Regions from separate parts of the Bacillus sp. N6 genome, predicted to be linked through region 1. Evidence: riboswitches for the same ligand, from Rfam matches in the RefSeq annotation. Region 1 holds a riboswitch; each other region holds the start of a gene.

What was found. Region 1 has a riboswitch for lysine ahead of lysA (diaminopimelate decarboxylase). Riboswitches for the same ligand answer to the same signal wherever they lie in the genome.
Region 2: another riboswitch for lysine. It lies ahead of ACUXVC_RS08910 (aspartate kinase); the one in region 1 lies ahead of lysA (diaminopimelate decarboxylase).
Region 3: another riboswitch for lysine. It lies ahead of ACUXVC_RS15335 (amino acid permease); the one in region 1 lies ahead of lysA (diaminopimelate decarboxylase).

What each region holds. Positions count from the first base shown of each region.
Region 1 is NZ_CM127843.1:1,378,155-1,384,668, forward strand. Features, by position in the region: gene ACUXVC_RS07190 (LTA synthase family protein) at 1-1,676, opposite strand, end outside; gene ACUXVC_RS07195 (DUF3888 domain-containing protein) at 1,931-2,326, shown strand; lysine riboswitch at 2,416-2,597, shown strand; gene lysA (diaminopimelate decarboxylase) at 2,778-4,094, shown strand; SAM riboswitch class I at 4,210-4,318, shown strand; gene ACUXVC_RS07205 (YezD family protein) at 4,391-4,534, shown strand; gene ACUXVC_RS07210 (phosphoadenylyl-sulfate reductase) at 4,622-5,326, shown strand; gene sat (sulfate adenylyltransferase) at 5,365-6,501, shown strand; gene cysC (adenylyl-sulfate kinase) at 6,514-6,514, shown strand, end outside.
Region 2 is NZ_CM127843.1:1,702,698-1,709,211, reverse strand. Features, by position in the region: partial or broken gene ACUXVC_RS08930 (DNA mismatch repair protein MutT) at 30-185, shown strand; gene ACUXVC_RS08925 (YndJ family protein) at 215-1,840, opposite strand; gene ACUXVC_RS08920 (DUF4166 domain-containing protein) at 1,846-2,457, opposite strand; gene ACUXVC_RS08915 (DoxX-like family protein) at 2,462-3,370, opposite strand; lysine riboswitch at 3,563-3,749, shown strand; gene ACUXVC_RS08910 (aspartate kinase) at 3,952-5,181, shown strand; gene ACUXVC_RS08905 (VOC family protein) at 5,410-5,862, shown strand; gene ACUXVC_RS08900 (helix-turn-helix domain-containing protein) at 6,129-6,514, opposite strand, start outside.
Region 3 is NZ_CM127843.1:2,972,744-2,979,257, forward strand. Features, by position in the region: gene ACUXVC_RS15315 (aminoglycoside phosphotransferase family protein) at 1-152, opposite strand, end outside; gene ACUXVC_RS15320 (VOC family protein) at 167-964, opposite strand; gene ACUXVC_RS15325 (sulfite exporter TauE/SafE family protein) at 1,170-2,072, shown strand; gene ACUXVC_RS15330 (GNAT family N-acetyltransferase) at 2,109-2,558, opposite strand; lysine riboswitch at 2,879-3,072, shown strand; gene ACUXVC_RS15335 (amino acid permease) at 3,185-4,651, shown strand; gene ACUXVC_RS15340 (iron-sulfur cluster biosynthesis family protein) at 4,765-5,070, shown strand; gene ACUXVC_RS15345 (DNA alkylation repair protein) at 5,104-5,874, shown strand; gene ACUXVC_RS15350 (hypothetical protein) at 5,989-6,514, opposite strand, start outside.

The DNA of each region.
Region 1 (6,514 bases):
CCATCACGCATTACCATAAGCGGGTCTTTTTCTTTAATAAATAAGTCAGTTCCAAATTCAACGGATTTATTTGTTTTAATACCAAGTAAATGAAGGAGCGTTGGTTTAATATCAATTTGACCAGATACTTTAGAAACAACTTTTCCTTCTTGACCAGGCACATGAATAATAAGAGGAACTCGTTGTAATTGCATAGAATCGAATGGTGTAATAGTATCTTTTCCTAGGAACTGTGCCATAGCTGCATTATGGTTTTCGGAAATACCATAATGATCACCATAAATGACAATAACGGAATTATCATACAGTCCTTCTTCTTTTAATTGTTTAATAAATAATTTAAGAGCTTCATCTGTGTAACGAACAGTTGGGAAGTAGCGGTTTACAACACCACTTTCTGAGTTGAATTCATCAACATATTGGTCTTCCGGATTTAGAAGAAACGGAAAATGATTTGTTAATGTAATAAATTTTGTATAGAACGGTTGCGGTAAAGATTTTAACTTTGGAATAGATTGTTCAAAGAACTGTTTATCTTTTAATCCCCAACCGACAGACATTTGTTCCGTTCCTGCGTAATCATTTAAATTAAAGTAACGATCATATCCAAGCGCAGGATACATTACATCCCGATTCCAAAACGTTTTATCATTTGAATGGAAGACGGCAGAAGAATATCCGTATTTCTTTAATTGTTCTGGTGTCGCTGTGTATTCGTTTGTTGCATGAGTAAAGAATACAGAACCACGATCTAGCGGATAAAGTGAGTTTTCAACGATAAATTCAGCATCAGAAGTTTTGCCTTGTCCAGTTTGATGATAGAAGTTATCGAAATAGAAACTATCCTTAATAAATTCATTTAAAAATGGGGTAATTTCTTTTCCATTTATTTTTTTATTAATAACAAAGCTTTGTGTAGATTCCATTGAAATTAAAATTACATTTTTACCTTTTGCAGCTCCAAATAAGTTTTTATCAACTTGTTTGTCTTTTGAGTCTGTATAGTTTTTGATTTCAGAAAATCCATCCCCACTTGCAAATACACGCTCAGCTGAAGACTTGGATTGAAGTGTAATATCAAATAGATGATATGTGTATAAACCTAAATTCTTTACGACAGTTTGACGGTCAAATGAGCGCGAGAACATTTGTGGTTTATAAATAACTGATACAACAATTTGTAGTGCTAATAAAGCTGTTACACCGCTAAAGAAAGTTCGCTTCTCTGAGCGGGAAAGTGGTGTTTTGTCGCCAAATGATGGGAATTTACGCGAAATAAACATTAAAATAATTGCATCTGCAAATAAAAGTAATGTTTTGTACGTAAAGAGTTCTTTTATACTTGTCCCTAAATCAGCCATATTGTTTGTTTGGAATAAAACCGGGAAAGTAACGAAATCGTTATAGAATCCATAAAACATTGCGTTTCCAAATAAAATAAATGACAGTATAAAACTGATTCCAATTATAATTCGGTTTCGGTGCTTAGATGCAAGTAAAGCTAAGCCGAAAAATAAAAGTAACGCAGCTAGTGGATTAATAAAAAGCATGAATTCTTCAAAGAAATTATCAATTTTAATATCAAATGCTAGCTTGTACACAATATATGTTTTAATCCATAGTAAAACGACTGCAACGAGTGCAAATCGCAGTTTTGGAAACAGATGTTGTAGCATAATATACTCCTCTCCTAAAAAGCATGACAGTTCTTGTGAGTCAGTTTGCTTAACGACTCATTTTATATATACGAACAGTCCTTTGTTATTATGATTATTATACTATGAGTATCATTATACGAAAATAAAAGAGAGTTGTGGGCTTTTTTATAATAATCGAGTAGAAAAAGAGTGGTGGGAGACAATAAAACAGAATTTCTATGTATGATAATTATCGTACGCAGAAAGAATCGCGTGATAATACGGAGGTTATAATGCGAAAATTATTATATTTTATAGCATGTAGTAGTGTTATACTTTTTACCTCACCGAGTGTGTCAATAGCTCAATATGATGCACCTCTTATGGAAGATGCACTTTATTCTGTTTTATTTCCAAAAATAAATAAAGCAATTGAAAAACAATATGGAAGTTTGAAACCGTATCAATGTCCTAAAATTATTAGTTTAAAAAAAGTGTATAGCGGTACATATTTATTTCAAGCAAGTATTGAAGTGACAAAGTATGAACGTGTTGCTGGGAAAATTGCTCCCCCATTTGAGAAGGTAACGATTACATTTAATAACGAAGAAGGCGAATGGGAAGTGAAAAAGATTTCAGTAAAGCGCTTACCAAATGATACAAAATTAAACTGTAAAAAAACAATATAAAAAATTGTTTGACAAATAAAATGGTCCTTTGGTATTGTTAATAGCAACAATTAGATGTTTGAAAATTAAATAGACTTACCTCATCTACTCTCAAAGGTAGAGGCCGCGATAGGAAAGAGTAAGCTATGGGAGATTTCATGGAATCTGTGATCATAGGCTGAAAGGGACTATTGCCGAAATATAAGAATAACCATCTTATTCATATATTGGGACTACATTGAATAAATGTAGTACTGTCATAAGATTTATTTTATGGAGAGCTATTTGGAGATGTTGATGCGGTTTCTTATTTTGAGGAGATAACAACTCGTTTATTTTTTCAATATATATTTTTCCTAATAAGAAACGCGTGTGAACATTGTTCCGCGCGTTTTTTGTCTATCTAAAAGCGTGCTGCAATGAATAGAAGATTGGGGTTATGAGTTTTAGAGGAAATAAGGGAGGAATTTAAATGTATTTACACGGCACAAGCCGAATTAATGGGCAAGGACACTTAGAAATTGGAGGGTGCGATACGACGCAGCTAGCAAAGCAATACGGAACACCACTTTATGTATACGATGAAGAGTCTATTCGAGGAAAATGCCGAGCATTTCATCGTGCTTTTAAAGAAAGTGGTTTCTCTTATCAAGTAGCATATGCAAGCAAGGCGTTCTTGTGCATGGAGATGTGCCGAGTAGCTCGTGAAGAGAATATGTCATTAGACGTTGTTTCTGGAGGAGAATTATATACTGCGCTCCAAGCAGGATTTCCAGCATCACGTATTCATTTTCATGGAAATAATAAAACAGAAGAAGAGATAGTGATGGCTCTTCAGGCGAATATCGGTTGTTTTGTCGTAGATAATTTCTTTGAATTAGAAGTTTTACACGATTTAGCGATGCAACATGGAAAGTTTGTGAACATATTAATTCGTGTAACGCCTGGAGTAGAGGCGCACACACATGAATATATTACAACAGGCCAAGATGATTCGAAATTTGGATTTGGCGTTTCAAACGGTCAAGCGATGCAGGCAATTGGATTTGCTTTACAAAAATCCAATTATAATGTGCTAGGGATTCATTCACATATCGGATCGCAAATATTTGAAACAGCTGGCTTTGTTCGAGCGATTGAAGTTCTTCGCCAATTTTTAGAAGAAGTGAGAGAGCAAACAAACTATGTAGTAAAAGTGTTAAATGTAGGCGGGGGATTTGGAATACGCTACACAGAGTCGGATACACCGTTAACTCTTGAGACATATGTGCGAGCTGTAACAAGTGCAGTGAGAGAACAATTTACTGTATGTGAATATCCATTGCCAGAAATATGGATTGAACCAGGCCGTAGCATTGTAGGTGATGCTGGGACAACAATTTATACAGTTGGATCTGTGAAAGATATTCCTGGTATTCGGAAATATGTATCAGTCGATGGTGGAATGACAGATAATTTAAGACCTGCTTTATATAGTGCGCGTTATGAAGCAATGTTAGCGAATCGAGGGAATGATGAGAATGAGGAACTCGTTTCGATTGCGGGGAAATGTTGTGAGAGCGGAGATATGTTGATTTGGGATATTCATTTACCGAAAGTCGCTTCTGCTGATTTACTAGCAGTTTCCTGTACAGGAGCCTACGGGTACTCGATGGCGAATAATTACAATCGGATTCGAAGACCAGCCGTTGTCTTTGCAAAAGGCGGAACATCGCAAGTAGTTGTGGAACGCGAAACATATGAAAATATTATTGGGAACGATCGCATACGTATTAAAGAGCTTGTTTAAATAGAAAAAGGAGTTGTTCGGATGGGCAATTCCTTTTTTGTAAAATAAAATAATTAAAATATATCGGAAAACTAGGATTGAAAAAAATCAGAATTGTGATAAAATACAAATACAAAGCTTATCAAGAGAAGCGGAGGGAACTGGCCCGAAGAAGCTCGGCAACCTGCTTATAGAAAGCAAGGTGCTAAATCCAGCAAAATGGAATCCATTTTGAAAGATAAGGTAAAATATATTACCGAACAGTCTTTTCGAAATGGGAAAGATTTTTTTTATGAATAAAAAGGGGGGCTGTTCGCGTGGGTGTACGGGAACATTTTGATGAAGTATCCGAGAAGATTGAAGCGATGCTTGCTGATATGAAATATGGCTCAATTACAATTGTTGTGCAAGATGGAAAAGTAATTCAGTTAGAGAAAAGTGAAAAAGTACGTTTAAAGTGAAAAGCGCTGACTAGAAAAACTAGAGGCGGTTTTAACCTATTTTCATTAGGTTAAAACCGTCTTTTTGCTTTTACAGGGGGAAAAAACATGTTGACGTATGAAACGTGGGAAGAAAATGTTGTTTCGTTTTCGGAAGAAGATGAAACAAAAGGCGCGTTATCAGTATTAAATTGGGCTTATGAAGAGTATAAAGATGAAATCGTCTACGCATGTAGCTTTGGGGTGGAAGGTATGGTATTGCTGCACCTTATAAACCAAGTAAATCCATCTGCTAAAGTTGTATTTTTGGATACAAATGTTCATTTTCAAGAAACATATGAATTAATTCAAAGAGTGAGGGAACGATTTCCTTCATTGAATATTATAGAAAAGCAGCCAGAACTTACACTTGATGAACAGGCGAAGTTGCATGGTGAAAAACTGTGGGAGAGCAATCCGAATCTTTGTTGTAAGATTAGAAAAATTTCACCTTTAGAAAAATCATTAGTCGTGGAAAAAGCATGGATATCGGGCTTAAGAAGGGAACAATCAGAAACACGTAAGCATACAAAGTTTATAAATCAAGATCATCGTTTTCAATCTATTAAAGTTTGTCCACTTATTCATTGGACGTGGAAAGAAGTTTGGCGATATGTATACAAACATAGCTTGCCGTATAACCCGTTGCATGATGTTGGCTATCCAAGTATTGGGTGTGAGAAATGTACTTTACCTGTAGGGGATGGTGGCGATTCAAGAGATGGTAGATGGGCTGGGAAAGTGAAAACCGAATGTGGTCTTCATTATCAATAAGATGAATCTTGAAATAAAGCTAAGAGGGGATATAGAAAATGAGCACAGTAAACGAATTAGTAAACCGTATAGATGAGACATATGATATATCACAAATTGAAAAAGAAATTAAATTAGACAACATTGCTTTAAGTGATTTAGAACTATTGGCGACAGGTGGATATAGCCCGCTTACTGGTTTTTTGGGGAAGGAAGATTATGATTCAGTCGTAGAAACGCTTCGTTTAGCAAATGGTAGTGTGTGGAGTATACCAATTACATTACCGGTAACAGAAGAAGTCGCAGAAAGCCTGAAGACCGGAGAGGAAGTAAAGCTTGTCAACAATGGAAATATATATGGTGCTATTAAAATAGAAGATATTTTCGTACCAGATAAAGAAAAAGAAGCGTTACTTGTATATAAAACAACTGATGAGGCTCATCCAGGAGTGAAAAAATTATATGAACGACCAAACGTTTACGTTGGAGGAACTATTATTCTAACAAAACGCTTTGAAAATAATCAATTTCCTTCTTATCATTTAGACCCAATTGAAACGAGAGAAGAATTTAAAAAACGTGGGTGGAAAACAGTAGTCGGATTTCAAACGAGAAACCCGGTACATCGTGCCCATGAGTATATTCAAAAATCTGCTCTTGAAATTGTAGATGGTCTCTTTTTAAATCCACTCGTTGGAGAAACGAAATCGGATGATATTCCTGCTGATGTAAGAATGGAAAGCTATGAAGTACTCCTTCAAAACTATTATCCGAAAAATCGTGTCTTTTTAAGTGTATTTCCTGCTGCAATGCGTTACGCAGGACCAAGAGAAGCGATATTTCACGCGTTAGTAAGAAAGAATTTTGGATGTACCCACTTTATTGTAGGACGTGATCATGCCGGAGTAGGAGATTATTACGGAACATACGAAGCGCAAGAAATCTTCACGAATTTTACGATAGAAGAGTTAGGCATTACACCACTATTCTTTGAACATAGTTTTTACTGCACGAAATGTGAAGCGATGGCTTCAACAAAAACATGTCCGCACGGAAAAGAAGATCATGTTATTTTATCAGGTACGAAAGTAAGAGAATTATTAAGAAACGGTGAGATTCCGCCAAGTACATTTAGTCGTAAAGAAGTAGTAGAAGTGCTAATTAAAGGTTTAAAAAAAGAAGTAGTAACAGAATAGGGAGAGAACGAGA
Region 2 (6,514 bases), 320 kb from region 1:
GTCCTAATTCCTTTAGGGCTTATTCTTTCTTATGGATACCAATCGATACAGCACTAAAGCTACCTATGCAAACTTGGTTTAAAGAAAGATTCCCATTATTTTTTGAAACAGGCACTTTTGAAATTCAACGTGTTTGGGATAATGAGCTAAATAAACAAATTTCTATGACAATTACCCATACATAAAAAAGCTTGGAAACCCCTCCAAGCCTTTCTTACTTCTGTGCAATTTTTTCAATCTTATAATGAATATGTAAAAATTCAAGTCCAAATAGCCACATGCTATGATGAGCTGTTAACATTTTATCCTTACCCTCTGTAATGATGAAAGTCTCTGCTAACGGTAAACGGATTGTTAAGAACCGAGTATGTAAATAAATCCCCTCATCTCCCTGGCCATTTTCTCTTAACTTACTAGTAATGATTAAATCATGATTATCATTACATAGCCTCAAAATACCAGTCATATTCGAATAAGGTAAAGGCAAGGCGATATTCATATATGTCTCATCCTTATCTGTATGCTTTGAATAAAGAGCTACAAAAATAGATTCACCTGCTTCATTTTTCCTTAGCCAAGCCCTTACATTCTCTCTTCCATCTTCCTCATCCATTACACCAATGATAGAGCCATGCATCGTTTCCCACTTGTCGCCCATTCCTAAATGTATTTGTCCTACATGCTTGCTCATTTTCTCATAACAAAATGCAAATAGGCGGAACCAACGAGCCCATTTAATATTTGATTGCAACTCATACTCTGTTGTATTTTCATAAAAACGAATAATACTTAAAGGTACCTTCGTCACGTCAAATGACTCACTATGAAAATCAGTTATTTGATCAACTAAACCGTTGTATTCCTTACTGCCTACTAAATTGCCGCTATATAAAAAAGCCTCACCAATTGCCACACTTCCTCTTAATTTACTCATTGGTTTCCCATAGTATTTATAATTCGGAACACTCTTTTCGATCATCCAGCCGACAAATGCCGGTAACGCTACTCCAATTCCGTTGACAACACCGTGAATCCAAACCATTTGAGCAATTGTAATCGTCATTACATGCTTCAAATTCCCGTATGAGTATATAAGTGAGAACATAATTGTAACCATGAGTGTACTAGACGAAACGATTAAAAGAATCTTTGCACTGATAGCATTAAATTTTACTCTCCAAACGTAAAATCCATACCCATAAATCGCACATAAATATAGGAACACTGCAAAAAATTCAAATACTCTTGAGTATGTAATTCCTATTGCAACTGTCATAGGTGAAATCATGATGATAAACATAATAGCATCATATACTTTACTTCTCTTTTCTCTTTTTCTCCCTATTAAACCAGCTGATAATGGCAATAGAAACGCCGAATAATGAAAATGCGCTGCTGTGAGTAAAACAATGTCAGAGCTAAAATGCATAATTGAAAGTGTTGCTACTGAAGCAAAAAACCAAAAACCACCTAAAAACAAATAAATAAACGCACTATCTATGGCGATCTCTTCTAACGGCTTCCATCCTCTTTCTAGCAATCTACTTACACCAAATAACGCAACAATTCCTGTATATACAAACCAAACTAGCGCAAATACATTGTAATTTGTGACGAAAGCTAGCATTGCACAAATTGCTGCGATTGGATATAAAAACGATACGAATTTATAAAATAATAAATACGATTCATCTCTTTTTCTTTTATCAATAATACAAAGTGACATTGGTATAAATAATAAAACAGATAATAATATAATTGCTTCAACAGGATTTATATTCGACCACTCATATATTAGAAAAACAACATAACAAGCAAGCCCAAATATTATATTTTTCATATCGTTTATTTCCTTTCCACAAATGTTCCCTTATATGAAAAAAGCGAGCCAATTAACGGGTTTCGTACTTGTACATGAATTCGAAAACACTGTAGTGTTGCATCATAACTTTCAACAATTTTTGCTTCACCATACAAAAATTTTGGTAACGGCATTTTTCTTCCAAACATATAAAACCATTGTTTCTTTGAAGAAATATGCATTGCCCCTAACTCATCGATATGAAAATGCAGTGTAGAAACGAGTATATGTGGTTCGCCAAAATAATCTACAATTTCATTTTCGTTTCCATCCAATTGCATAACTGCGTTAAAATATCTTTTCTTATTATGAAAATAAAAAGTACGGTTCCACCTTACTAATTCTTGTCCATATTCATCTCGCTCAGCTATGTTTTGTATCGTAAATGGAATTTCCTCTCCTCGTTCCGAGAAAAACATTCGAAACTTCGATGCAATTTTTAATATAAATTTCACGAAAAAAGAGCCACCGTAAATTTCATCCATCTTTCCTTCACCTGTAAAACTATTCTCTTCTGTAATCGCATAACGCTTCTGCAATTCAGGATGAAGATTTTTATAGGTATCCCCTAATAATCGTTCATATATATTAGCCATACACTTATCCCTTTCTCGCCCTATTGCAATTTTTCGCTCTTGGTAAATCGAAACTATTTATATAACCGACAATTGATAACCCCATTAGAAGAACATTTAATGTAATCGGATTAAACGGCCCTGTAAAGCTTGCAATATTCGTAAATCCTGCCGCTAATGTTAAAACTAGTAATACAATAATATGCAGTATAAATAATTTTCGTTTTGTTATTGGCAACAGCCATACAACACCGAAAATTATTTCTAACACCCCAATTATTTTAAGTATATATACACTATTTTCATTTGAACCGATTAATACAGAAAGCATCTTTACTTCTTCTAAATGAGTAAAAAGTAGTTTTGGCACTATCCCTTGATATATCCATACAAAAGCAAATAAAAAACATACGAGCCAATACGTCATTGTTCTTCTAATTAGTAACCTAGGATGAAGCCCCTTTTCTAACCATAATTTTAAGGCATCAAAACTCCAAGCAGTCGCCCAACCTAATAACGGACGAAAAATATAGGAATCTATCACATTTCCTATACGACCAAATCTTGTATCATAATCATATTGTGTCTCAAAATGGATGTATTCTTTATTCGGCGTATACTTCCAATAACCACGTCCTATTTGAATAAGAGATAATGTATTATCCGTCCAAAATTTTAAAGAAGAAATTCTTTCACCAGTTTCTTTTCTTATTTCACCTATTGATTCCCCTTCTCCAGCTATTTCAAGCCCAAATCCAATCTTTGTTTTATACAAAAACTTCTGTGGTTCTCCTTCTTTTTTCTCTAAATACGAAATTTCAGTAAAGCGAGCATCCCACTCCGTATGTATATCTGGTTCTTGCGTATATTCCCATAATTTTCCCATCGTCGTGTTCATTTTTGTCGCAACATAAATAGGCTGTTTCCTTTTCATTCTCCCACCTCCTATGCACTATAAGTTTAATGTACATGCAATGAATTTATTTTGCTACATTTTTCACAAACTTCCTCAGAAAAAAGAAAGAATTTTTAAAATATATATAAAACACTTGATTCCCCGAAAAATTTAAATTATTATAAAACAAATGTTACCAACAACTTCATAAATCAAACACTCTCGCCTAAAACGTGAGATAGAGGTTGCGATACTTATGAGTATTCTAATGGAGACACAGAGATGTCTATGAACTTAGATGAAAGGAAGTATTGCCGAAATTGATAAGTTTCTCTGCATTTATCAATTGGGGCTGTTTTCGAATAGAAACAGAACTGTCATATGTACAGACGTGTACGTATGAAGAGCTATCTACAAAAAAGAGATATCATTTTTTATGATATTCCTTTTTTGGCGGTTTTTTTATTAGCTCCGTTTTCTGTTTCCCTTTTCCTGTAACAGCACCATCCTCACTTATTTGAGATGGTGTTTTTTGTTTGTCTTTATGGTAACTACAGGAGTATTGGGATTTATATATTTCCTAATCTATTCTTAAAAATAGACGAAAGAAGGAATTTGTAATGGAAACAATTGTTCAAAAATTTGGTGGCACTTCTGTCGGAAGCGTCGAGCGCATTCAACATGTAGCAAATTTAATTATTGAAGAATATGAACGAGGTCATAGCGTTGTCTCTGTCGTTTCAGCAATGGGAAAAAGCACGGATGAACTTGTCGCACTCGCTAACGCAATTACAGAAAATCCAAGTAAACGCGAAATGAATATGCTTCTATCGACAGGAGAGCAAGTAACTATTTCATTATTAACGATGGCACTACAAGTAAAAGGGTATAACGCGATTTCATTAACAGGATGGCAAGCTGGTATTACGACAGAATCTGTACATAGTAGTGCACGGATTACTGAAATTAATACAGATCGAATTCAGTCTTATCTTACTAAAGGCACGATTGTTATTGTAGCTGGTTTCCAAGGAGTCAGTGAAGATTTTGAAATTACAACGCTTGGACGAGGCGGTTCTGATACAACTGCTGTCGCATTAGCTGCTGCACTAAACGCAAAAAAATGTGATATTTACACAGATGTGACCGGCGTATATACGACGGATCCACGAGTTGTAAAAGATGCTTATAAATTAGATGAAATTTCTTATGACGAAATGTTAGAACTTGCAAACCTCGGTGCTGGTGTATTACACCCGCGTGCTGTTGAGTTTGCTAAAAATCATAATGTCATTTTAGAAGTTCGCTCAAGTATGGAACAAGAAAACGGAACAATTGTAAAAGGAGAATGTAACATGGAACAACAATCAATCGTTAAAGGTATTGCATTTGAGGATAACATTACACGTGTCACAATTAAAGGACTAGAACAAGGCTCGCTTTCAACAGTTTTCTCTACATTAGCAGCGGCACATATTAATGTAGATATCATCATTCAAAGTATTACAAATGAAGGAACTGTACATCTCTCTTTCTCCATTCACTCGAATGATTTAAGAGAAACTTTAAAAGTTTTGGAACAAAATCAAGAAACTCTTCACTACGAATCTGTAGAACATGAAAATCACTTAGCAAAAGTATCAATCGTAGGATCTGGCATGGTATCTAACCCTGGTGTCGCTGCAAATATGTTTACTACTTTAAAAGAAGAAGATATTCATATTAAAATGGTAAGTACATCAGAAATTAAAGTGTCTGTCGTTATTGACCGCCTTCATTTAGTAACAGGTGTTGAGGCACTGCATCAATCATTTATGGCGAAAATTGAGCCTTTAGTGCAAATGAGCTAATTTGATATGCTCAGTAACACTTATAAAAAAATCATATTAATCTACTTCCTTCCTATTAAATAAAGGCTGTTCGTTAACAAGATGCTATATGACATATAAAAAAACACCTTGTCAATTTTTCCTATACTGTGACAAGGTGCTTTTGACTGAAAGGAATTTGTGACTACTTAGTAGTATAATTATGAGGATGATTAAATAATGAACTTTTATACATAAGGAGATAAGACTATGGCAAAAAACAAATTACTACGAATGGACAATGTCAGCATCGTTGTAGAATCTCTTGATAACGCAATCTCTTTCTTCGAGGAAATTGGCTTGAACCTCGAAGGGCGAGCCAATGTCGAAGGTGAATGGGCTGGTCGCGTAACTGGACTCGGCTCTCAGTGCGTAGAGATTGCTATGATGGTCACTCCAGATGGCCACAACCGAATTGAACTTTCGCGATTTCTCACCCCTCCTACTATAGCAGATCACCGAAATGCTCCTGTAAACGCCCTCGGTTATCTACGCGTCATGTTCACCGTTCAAGATATTGACGAAATGGTATCCAGACTCACTAAGCATGGTGCAGAGCTCGTTGGTGAAGTAGTTCAGTACGAGAACTCGTATCGTCTCTGCTACATTCGTGGAGTGGAAGGAATTTTAATCGGTTTAGCGGAAGAACTCGGTAATAAATAAGCAAGTGAAGTTTTGTAAAAAGGCACTATCATTGAATAAAACGTAGACTCTTAAGCGATTTTATTATTATATTTTCAACCCCGTCCTAAATTTAGAACGGGGTTATGCTTGTTTGAGCTTTTAAAATTAAATAACTTTATTATCATTTTACATATAGATTTCAAGGATCTACCCAAATAGCTTTCATATTACAAATATCCTAAAGTCATTATAATACAATAAAAATATTCGTTATACCCTTTCCTAGGAAATATAACTAACTCTTCTCACTTTTTATCACATATATCTTTTCGCTCTTTCTCTTGAAAAAACGATTTATATTCATTCAAAATAACTTTCTTCACATTCGAATAAAAAACCATCATGAATAGTGCAACTCCTAATACAAATACTTGTATTCCTTCATAATCAATGCATGCACTCATAATTAGCAATCCAAACCCAATATAAAAACCAAAATCATTCTCTTTCTCAAAATCCTCATCTTCTTCATCAATATGTATTTTTTCTTTAATATTCTGTTTCCCTTTTATTAACTCATCAAGCGTAACATTGTACATTTCGCTTAGTAAAATTAGATTATCAATATCAGGATAACTTTTATCATTTTCCCATTTGTACACTGCTTGCCTCGTCACACCAATCTTTTTAG
Region 3 (6,514 bases), 1.6 Mb from region 1:
GATGAATCGCATACTTTAATAAAATACGAGGCCCCACTCTCTAATTCAATTTTATATTTCTCATCGAATGAAAAGCCTTTTGAAATAACAGTCGCTTTTAACATACGAGGCCATTCTAGTTTTCTCTCTATCTCTCTAAGCATTTCTTCCACAACATTCACCTCTATTAATATATGTACAAACTACCTAGCACTTCATGCTCTCGTTTATTTCCACCTGTAAACTCTACTGCAAATGGATTTTCGCCATTCTTATTCAAATGTTCTAGCACTAGCCCTTCTTCAATCGGTTCACAAAACTGTACATGAATATCTCCAAACACTACACTTTGACACTCAGCATTCCATTTTTCATTTTTCACAACTGAGCTTGTAGATAGTCCCATTACTTCTTTCCATTTCCGCACCGTTTCTCGAACGTTTTTCACTGCATAATGGATCGTTTCAATTTGTTGTACTTTGTTTTTATGTTCCGTAATCGTTCCAATGTTACGTAGATCATTTCTTCTTTCTTCGTCCGTTTCATTCCACTGTATAAAGAAAGGTAATTTCAGTCCTTTCTCTTCTTGCTTAACAAATAACATTTTCCATTCTAAAAGCCGGCCATCTTTTCTCATGCGTTTCCCTTCAAATGGCCCTATCGTATGTAAGCCGTGCTTCTTAAAGTTAACTACTAGCTCCTCAATTGCATCTGTTCGGATTGCGATTTGTAGCATTCCTTCTCCATTTTGTAGTTTCACCACTGTTTCTTGTACTAATGGATTTTCTGCTTCTTTCGCTTTTTCTTCATGTTGAACTGCTAAAAATTCTATGTATGATAAGTCAAAATAACTTAAACTATTCCAAGTACCCCAGTTCGTATGCTCTCCGCCTAATACAGTATGAAATCCAAGTTCCTGCATTTGTTTTGCCGCTTCCTCCGGTGTACCATGAACTGTGTGAACGAGATGATCAAATCGTAACATGTCTTTCTCCCCTTTCTCTCCATCCTTTTATTGTATATTTTATTTTTCTTTCATTCAATTCAAAAACTTTAAAACCTAGTTGATTTATACGATTAATATGTATTATAATGAAACAAATTTAATTATTGCTGATTGGAAAAACCAAAGGCACTTTTCTCATACGGGAAAAGTGTCTTTTTCATTTATTATTACAGGGGGATTATTTATGCAGAAATTAATTGTCTTTGCTATTATCGGATTTTTCGCTCAATTGATCGATGGAGCACTTGGAATGGCGTATGGGGTAACGTCTACTTCACTATTATTAATGTTTGGTATTGCACCGGCTGTAGCTTCCGCGTCCGTTCATTTAGCTGAAGTGGTTACAACTGCAGCTTCTGGCGCATCTCATATCAAATTTGGAAACGTTGATAAATATACAGTTTCCAGGCTTACATTACCTGGGGCAATCGGCGCATTTGTTGGGGCATGTTTTTTAAGTAATTTGCCTGGCGATGTAATCAAACCGTACATTTCCGTATTTTTATTTACTTTAGGGGTTTATATTTTATTACGATTCATCATTCAAAAACAAATTGTCACTTCAAATAAGCGTATGTCTGCAAAACAACTTGTGCCGCTTGGTTTATTCGCTGGATTCGTTGATTCAACTGGTGGCGGTGGTTGGGGGCCGATTACGACGCCTGTTCTTCTAGCAAGAGGAAATGAAGCTAGAAAAGTTATTGGATCTGTAGATACGAGTGAATTTCCTGTTTCACTCGCTGCAACAATTGGCTTCTTCATCTCACTTGGCTGGGAACAAGTAAGCTGGGTTTGGGTATTTGCGTTAATGCTTGGCGGTATTGTCGCAGCTCCAATTGCTGCATGGTTAGTTCGTATCGTTCCAGCACATTTACTTGGGGTATTAGTTGGCGGTCTTATTATCTTTACGAATATACGTACACTGCTTACTACATTTAAAGTGGATCCAACTATTATTTCAATTTCTTACGTTGCAGTTGGTCTTGTCGTTATTATTTCTATTTTCATCGCTGTTCGAAATCATTCCAATCGTCCTAACGCATCAACCGCTGAGTATCCAAATGATCAGAAGCAAATGCTACCATAACTATAAAAAATACCGCCCAATTTAGAGCGGTATTTTTTATTTTTCTATTTTCCAATTAATCATCGTTTCTGTAGCATTTACTCTCTTCATATGTAACTTTTCTAAAACACGAATCGAACTATAATTATCTAGAAGTGTCTCTGCAATTATTGTTTCTACCTCTCCTGTTTTGAAAGCCCAATCGATTAGTTCTCTTACAGCTTCTGTTGCATAGCCCATATTCCAATATTTCTCAATAAATCCATAGCCAATTTCCACTGTTTGATTCTCGTTTGGTTTCCCTTTAAACCCAATATCACCTAAAACGCTATCATCTTCTTTCCGAAGAACATACCACGCCCCCCATGGTAATAAAGCCACATCTTGTTTTACATTCTTTACATGCCCTACAATATGCGGGCCGCTATTGTATCCTTGCTCGTTAGCGACTTGAATCCTCTCTTCTGTACACGGCACTATATAGAGCCTTTCTGTTTCTAATTTCATTTTGATTTCCCCTTTTTGCTTAAACGTTACTCTAATTATAACAAATAATATGGCTTTATTATGAATGTCGAATTATATTTTTCTGAATTTTCTTTTAATTTAGAGGGTTTTTCAATATTTTTTGCGAAACATTTGTATAACAATTTTTTCTTTGCTTATTGCTACATAATAGTAGGTTCGGGTGGAGTTTTGCAAGCGTTTCCTATACAATAACCGATATTTTTTGACTTTTCCTAACAAAATATCTTGCAATATATTCAGAAAGTCATTACAATTGCCATATATTAAAAATCTTAGCAATATATAAATCCTCATCAATCCGATGAGGTAGAGGTTGCGACTTTTAATAGTAAAACGGACGAGACACAGAGAATGTCAGCTGACTCCGTTTGAAAGGAAAAGTTGCCGAAGTTTATATTTCTTCTCTGGAAATATGAGCTGGGGCTGTCTCCGAAAGGAACAGAACTGTCACGTTTACAAAATTACCGTGTAAACGTGGGGTGCTATCTTAACGGAAGGGTATGATGGGGTGGTTATTTGTGAAACGTTCCGCCAAATTCCTTTGGCGGTTTTTTGTATTTTTCTCCCCCGCTCCTTCCTAACCTACAAGAAAAGGAGTGTTGAACATGAATAGCGCAACAAATCAATCTACCTCTAAAACGCAAACTACACAAGGACAAGGTGAATTAAAACGCGGATTAAAATCTCGTCACCTTACGATGATTTCTCTCGGTGGTACAATTGGTACCGGACTATTTCTTGCCAGCGGTGGTGTCATCCATACAGCTGGACCTGGTGGCGCATTAATTGCATACGCCGCAATTGGAATTATGGTTTATTTTTTAATGACAAGCTTAGCTGAACTTGCAGCTTACATGCCTGTTACTGGATCTTTTAGCACGTATGCAACAAAATTTGTTGATCCATCACTTGGCTTTGCACTTGGATGGAACTATTGGTATAACTGGGCAATTACGATTGCTGCTGAACTTGCAGCCGTAACATTAATTATGAAATTTTGGTTCCCAGATACCCCTTCTCTTATTTGGAGCGGATTATGTTTAGCTATTATTTTCCTTTTAAACTATTTATCTGTTAAAGGGTTTGGTGAATCTGAATATTGGTTCGCACTTATTAAAGTAGTTACGATTATTATCTTTTTAATTGTTGGTTTCATGATGATTTTTGGAATTATGGGCGGTGAAACGGTTGGATTTAAAAACTTCACTGTTGCAGATGCACCATTTAACGGCGGTATCATGGCAATTATCGGTGTGTTTATGGCAGCTGGTTTCTCATTCCAAGGTACTGAACTATTAGGAGTAGCTGCTGGTGAAACGTCTGATCCAGAACGTAATATCCCAAAAGCAATTCGTTCAATCTTTTGGCGTATTCTTTTATTCTATATCCTTGCGATTCTCGTTATCGGTTTATTAATTCCTTATACAACTGAAAGCCTTGCTGCAAGTGATGTTACAGTAAGTCCGTTTACACTTATTTTTGAAAAAGCGGGCGTTGCCTTTGCTGCTTCTGTTATGAACGCTGTTATTTTAACTGCTGTACTATCTGCTGGTAACTCTGGTATGTATGCATCAACTCGTATGCTTTGGGATTTAGCACGCCAAGGAAAAGCACCAAAGTTTCTTGGTAAATTAGATAGCCGCGGTGTACCTGTTAACGCGTTAATCGTAACGTCAATTGTTGGTAGTATTGCTTTCATTGCTTCTTTATTCGGTGATGGTGTTGTATACATTTGGTTATTAAACGCATCCGGAATGTCTGGTTTTATCGCATGGGTTGGAATTGCAATTAGTCATTACCGTTTCCGTAAAGCATATATCGCACAAGGAAAAGATTTAAATGACTTACCATATAGAGCAAAATGGTTCCCATTCGGTCCAATCTTCGCATTTACACTTTGTATCATCGTAATTTTAGGACAAAACTACGGCGCATTTATGGGTGAAGCAATTGATTGGAACGGTGTACTCGTTTCTTACATCGGTTTACCACTCTTCTTAGTACTATGGTTAGGTTATAAATTTACGAAAAAAACAAAAGTGATTCCACTTGATAAATGTGAACTAAAATAAAGTGAAACGAGCAAACAAATTTGTTTGCTCGTTTTTTGTTGCAAACCTCTTTACTTCCCTATTGCTCCTGTTTTTGCAATAATAAAGGAAATATAAATAAAGGTTGGGATATAATGAACATTCGCATTACTGATGAAGCGAAAGCAGCTATACATAGATTAGAACGTGAAGATAAAAAAATCGTTCGCATTAGAGGAACAATGACGAACTCTTGTAGTATTTTCGTTGATGTCGATTTAATTTGGGATACATATAACGCAGATGATGTTGTATATGAAGATGCAGAGCTTATCGTACAAATGGATTCATTCACGAAAGACTACACTGGTGATACGGTGAAACTTGATTATAAGACGACAGGTTTTAGTGTTACGACTCCGAGTGAGACTTTGGTTTATGGATTGTCGATTAAAAAATAAAAATTGTTTTCATTTGACCACCGAGGTGAAAAAATGGGTAAATATGTTCCGTTAAAATTTTTATTTAATGAAGAATTAGCAGAAAAAATAGCTGATTCTATTTGTAAACACGATCCTTGTTTCTCTAAAAGCATCTTTGTAGATTCTGTAGCTTGTAAAGTTGAAAATTTAGAGTTAAAACAGCGTATTGAAGTAATTGCAGATGAATTACACAATGCTTTACAAAAAGATTTTAATGCCGCAATACATATATTACTGAAAACATTAGGACCAGAAAATACAACAGAAGTAGGCACATTTACAAATGGATATATGTACATGCCTATTGCAAAATACGTTGAAAAATATGGGCTTAACGATTTTAAAATCTCGTTTAATGCAATGTATGAAATAACGAAAAGGAATACTGCTGAATATGCCATTCGGCCCTTTCTTGAAACATACCATGAAGATACACTAAACATATTACAACAGTGGATTCATGACGAAAACAGCCACATTAGGAGATTAGTTTCTGAAGGTACAAGACCAAGGCTTCCTTGGGCTAAAAAAATAGGAGCTCTAAAAGGTGATTTTAAGTACAATTTACAACTTCTTGAACCATTAATGAATGACCCTTCTAAATATGTTCAAAAATCTGTAGCCAATCATATTAACGATATTACGAAAGAAGATAAAGAACTCGTTTTTCAGTGGTTACAGCAATTACGTGATAAACAGCATCCTATTAACTCTTGGATTATAAAGCATGGGTTACGAACGGTGATTAAAAATGGTACTTTACCAAAAGATTTTTGTTTTTGAGTATATTAAATAAAAACGCTATCTTTTCCTATGATTCTAGAAAAAGAATAGCGTTTTTTTACTCGTCCAGCATTTAGTAGGTATAACTTTTTATATTTCAAAAGACTTTTCTCTCTAAAAATATTTTTCATACAAATTTTCACATTCTAAAAAATCTATAAATTTCTTATAATGTGTCACTGTTCTTTCTAAAGCAATCATTAAAACAAAAATAAAATAAATTGCTTGGATTCCATTCATATAATTAAAGAGTGATTCAAATATATATACAATACTTGCAATCATAGAACAAAACCATAAATAAAACTTCATTTTCAGCTTTTTAATTTTTTGCTTAGTTGTCTTACAATACTGGCCATGAACTCTTATAAACAAATAAATTGCTGTATGTAAAATAATAATTGAAAATTGAAAACTTCGATTGTCCTCCGAACTAAATTCAGAAAAATCTATTTCTAATGAATGTAATACTATCCAAATAGAAAATAAAGATAGCAGAAATACATATAAAAAACCAATTAATAATTCAAAAATAAAGAGCCAAGGTTTATTTATGATTGAGTAAAATGGATTTAGATATTTTATGGTTAATAAAAATTTTCTCACTAAATCAGTAATAATAATTGATGTATTAGTTATA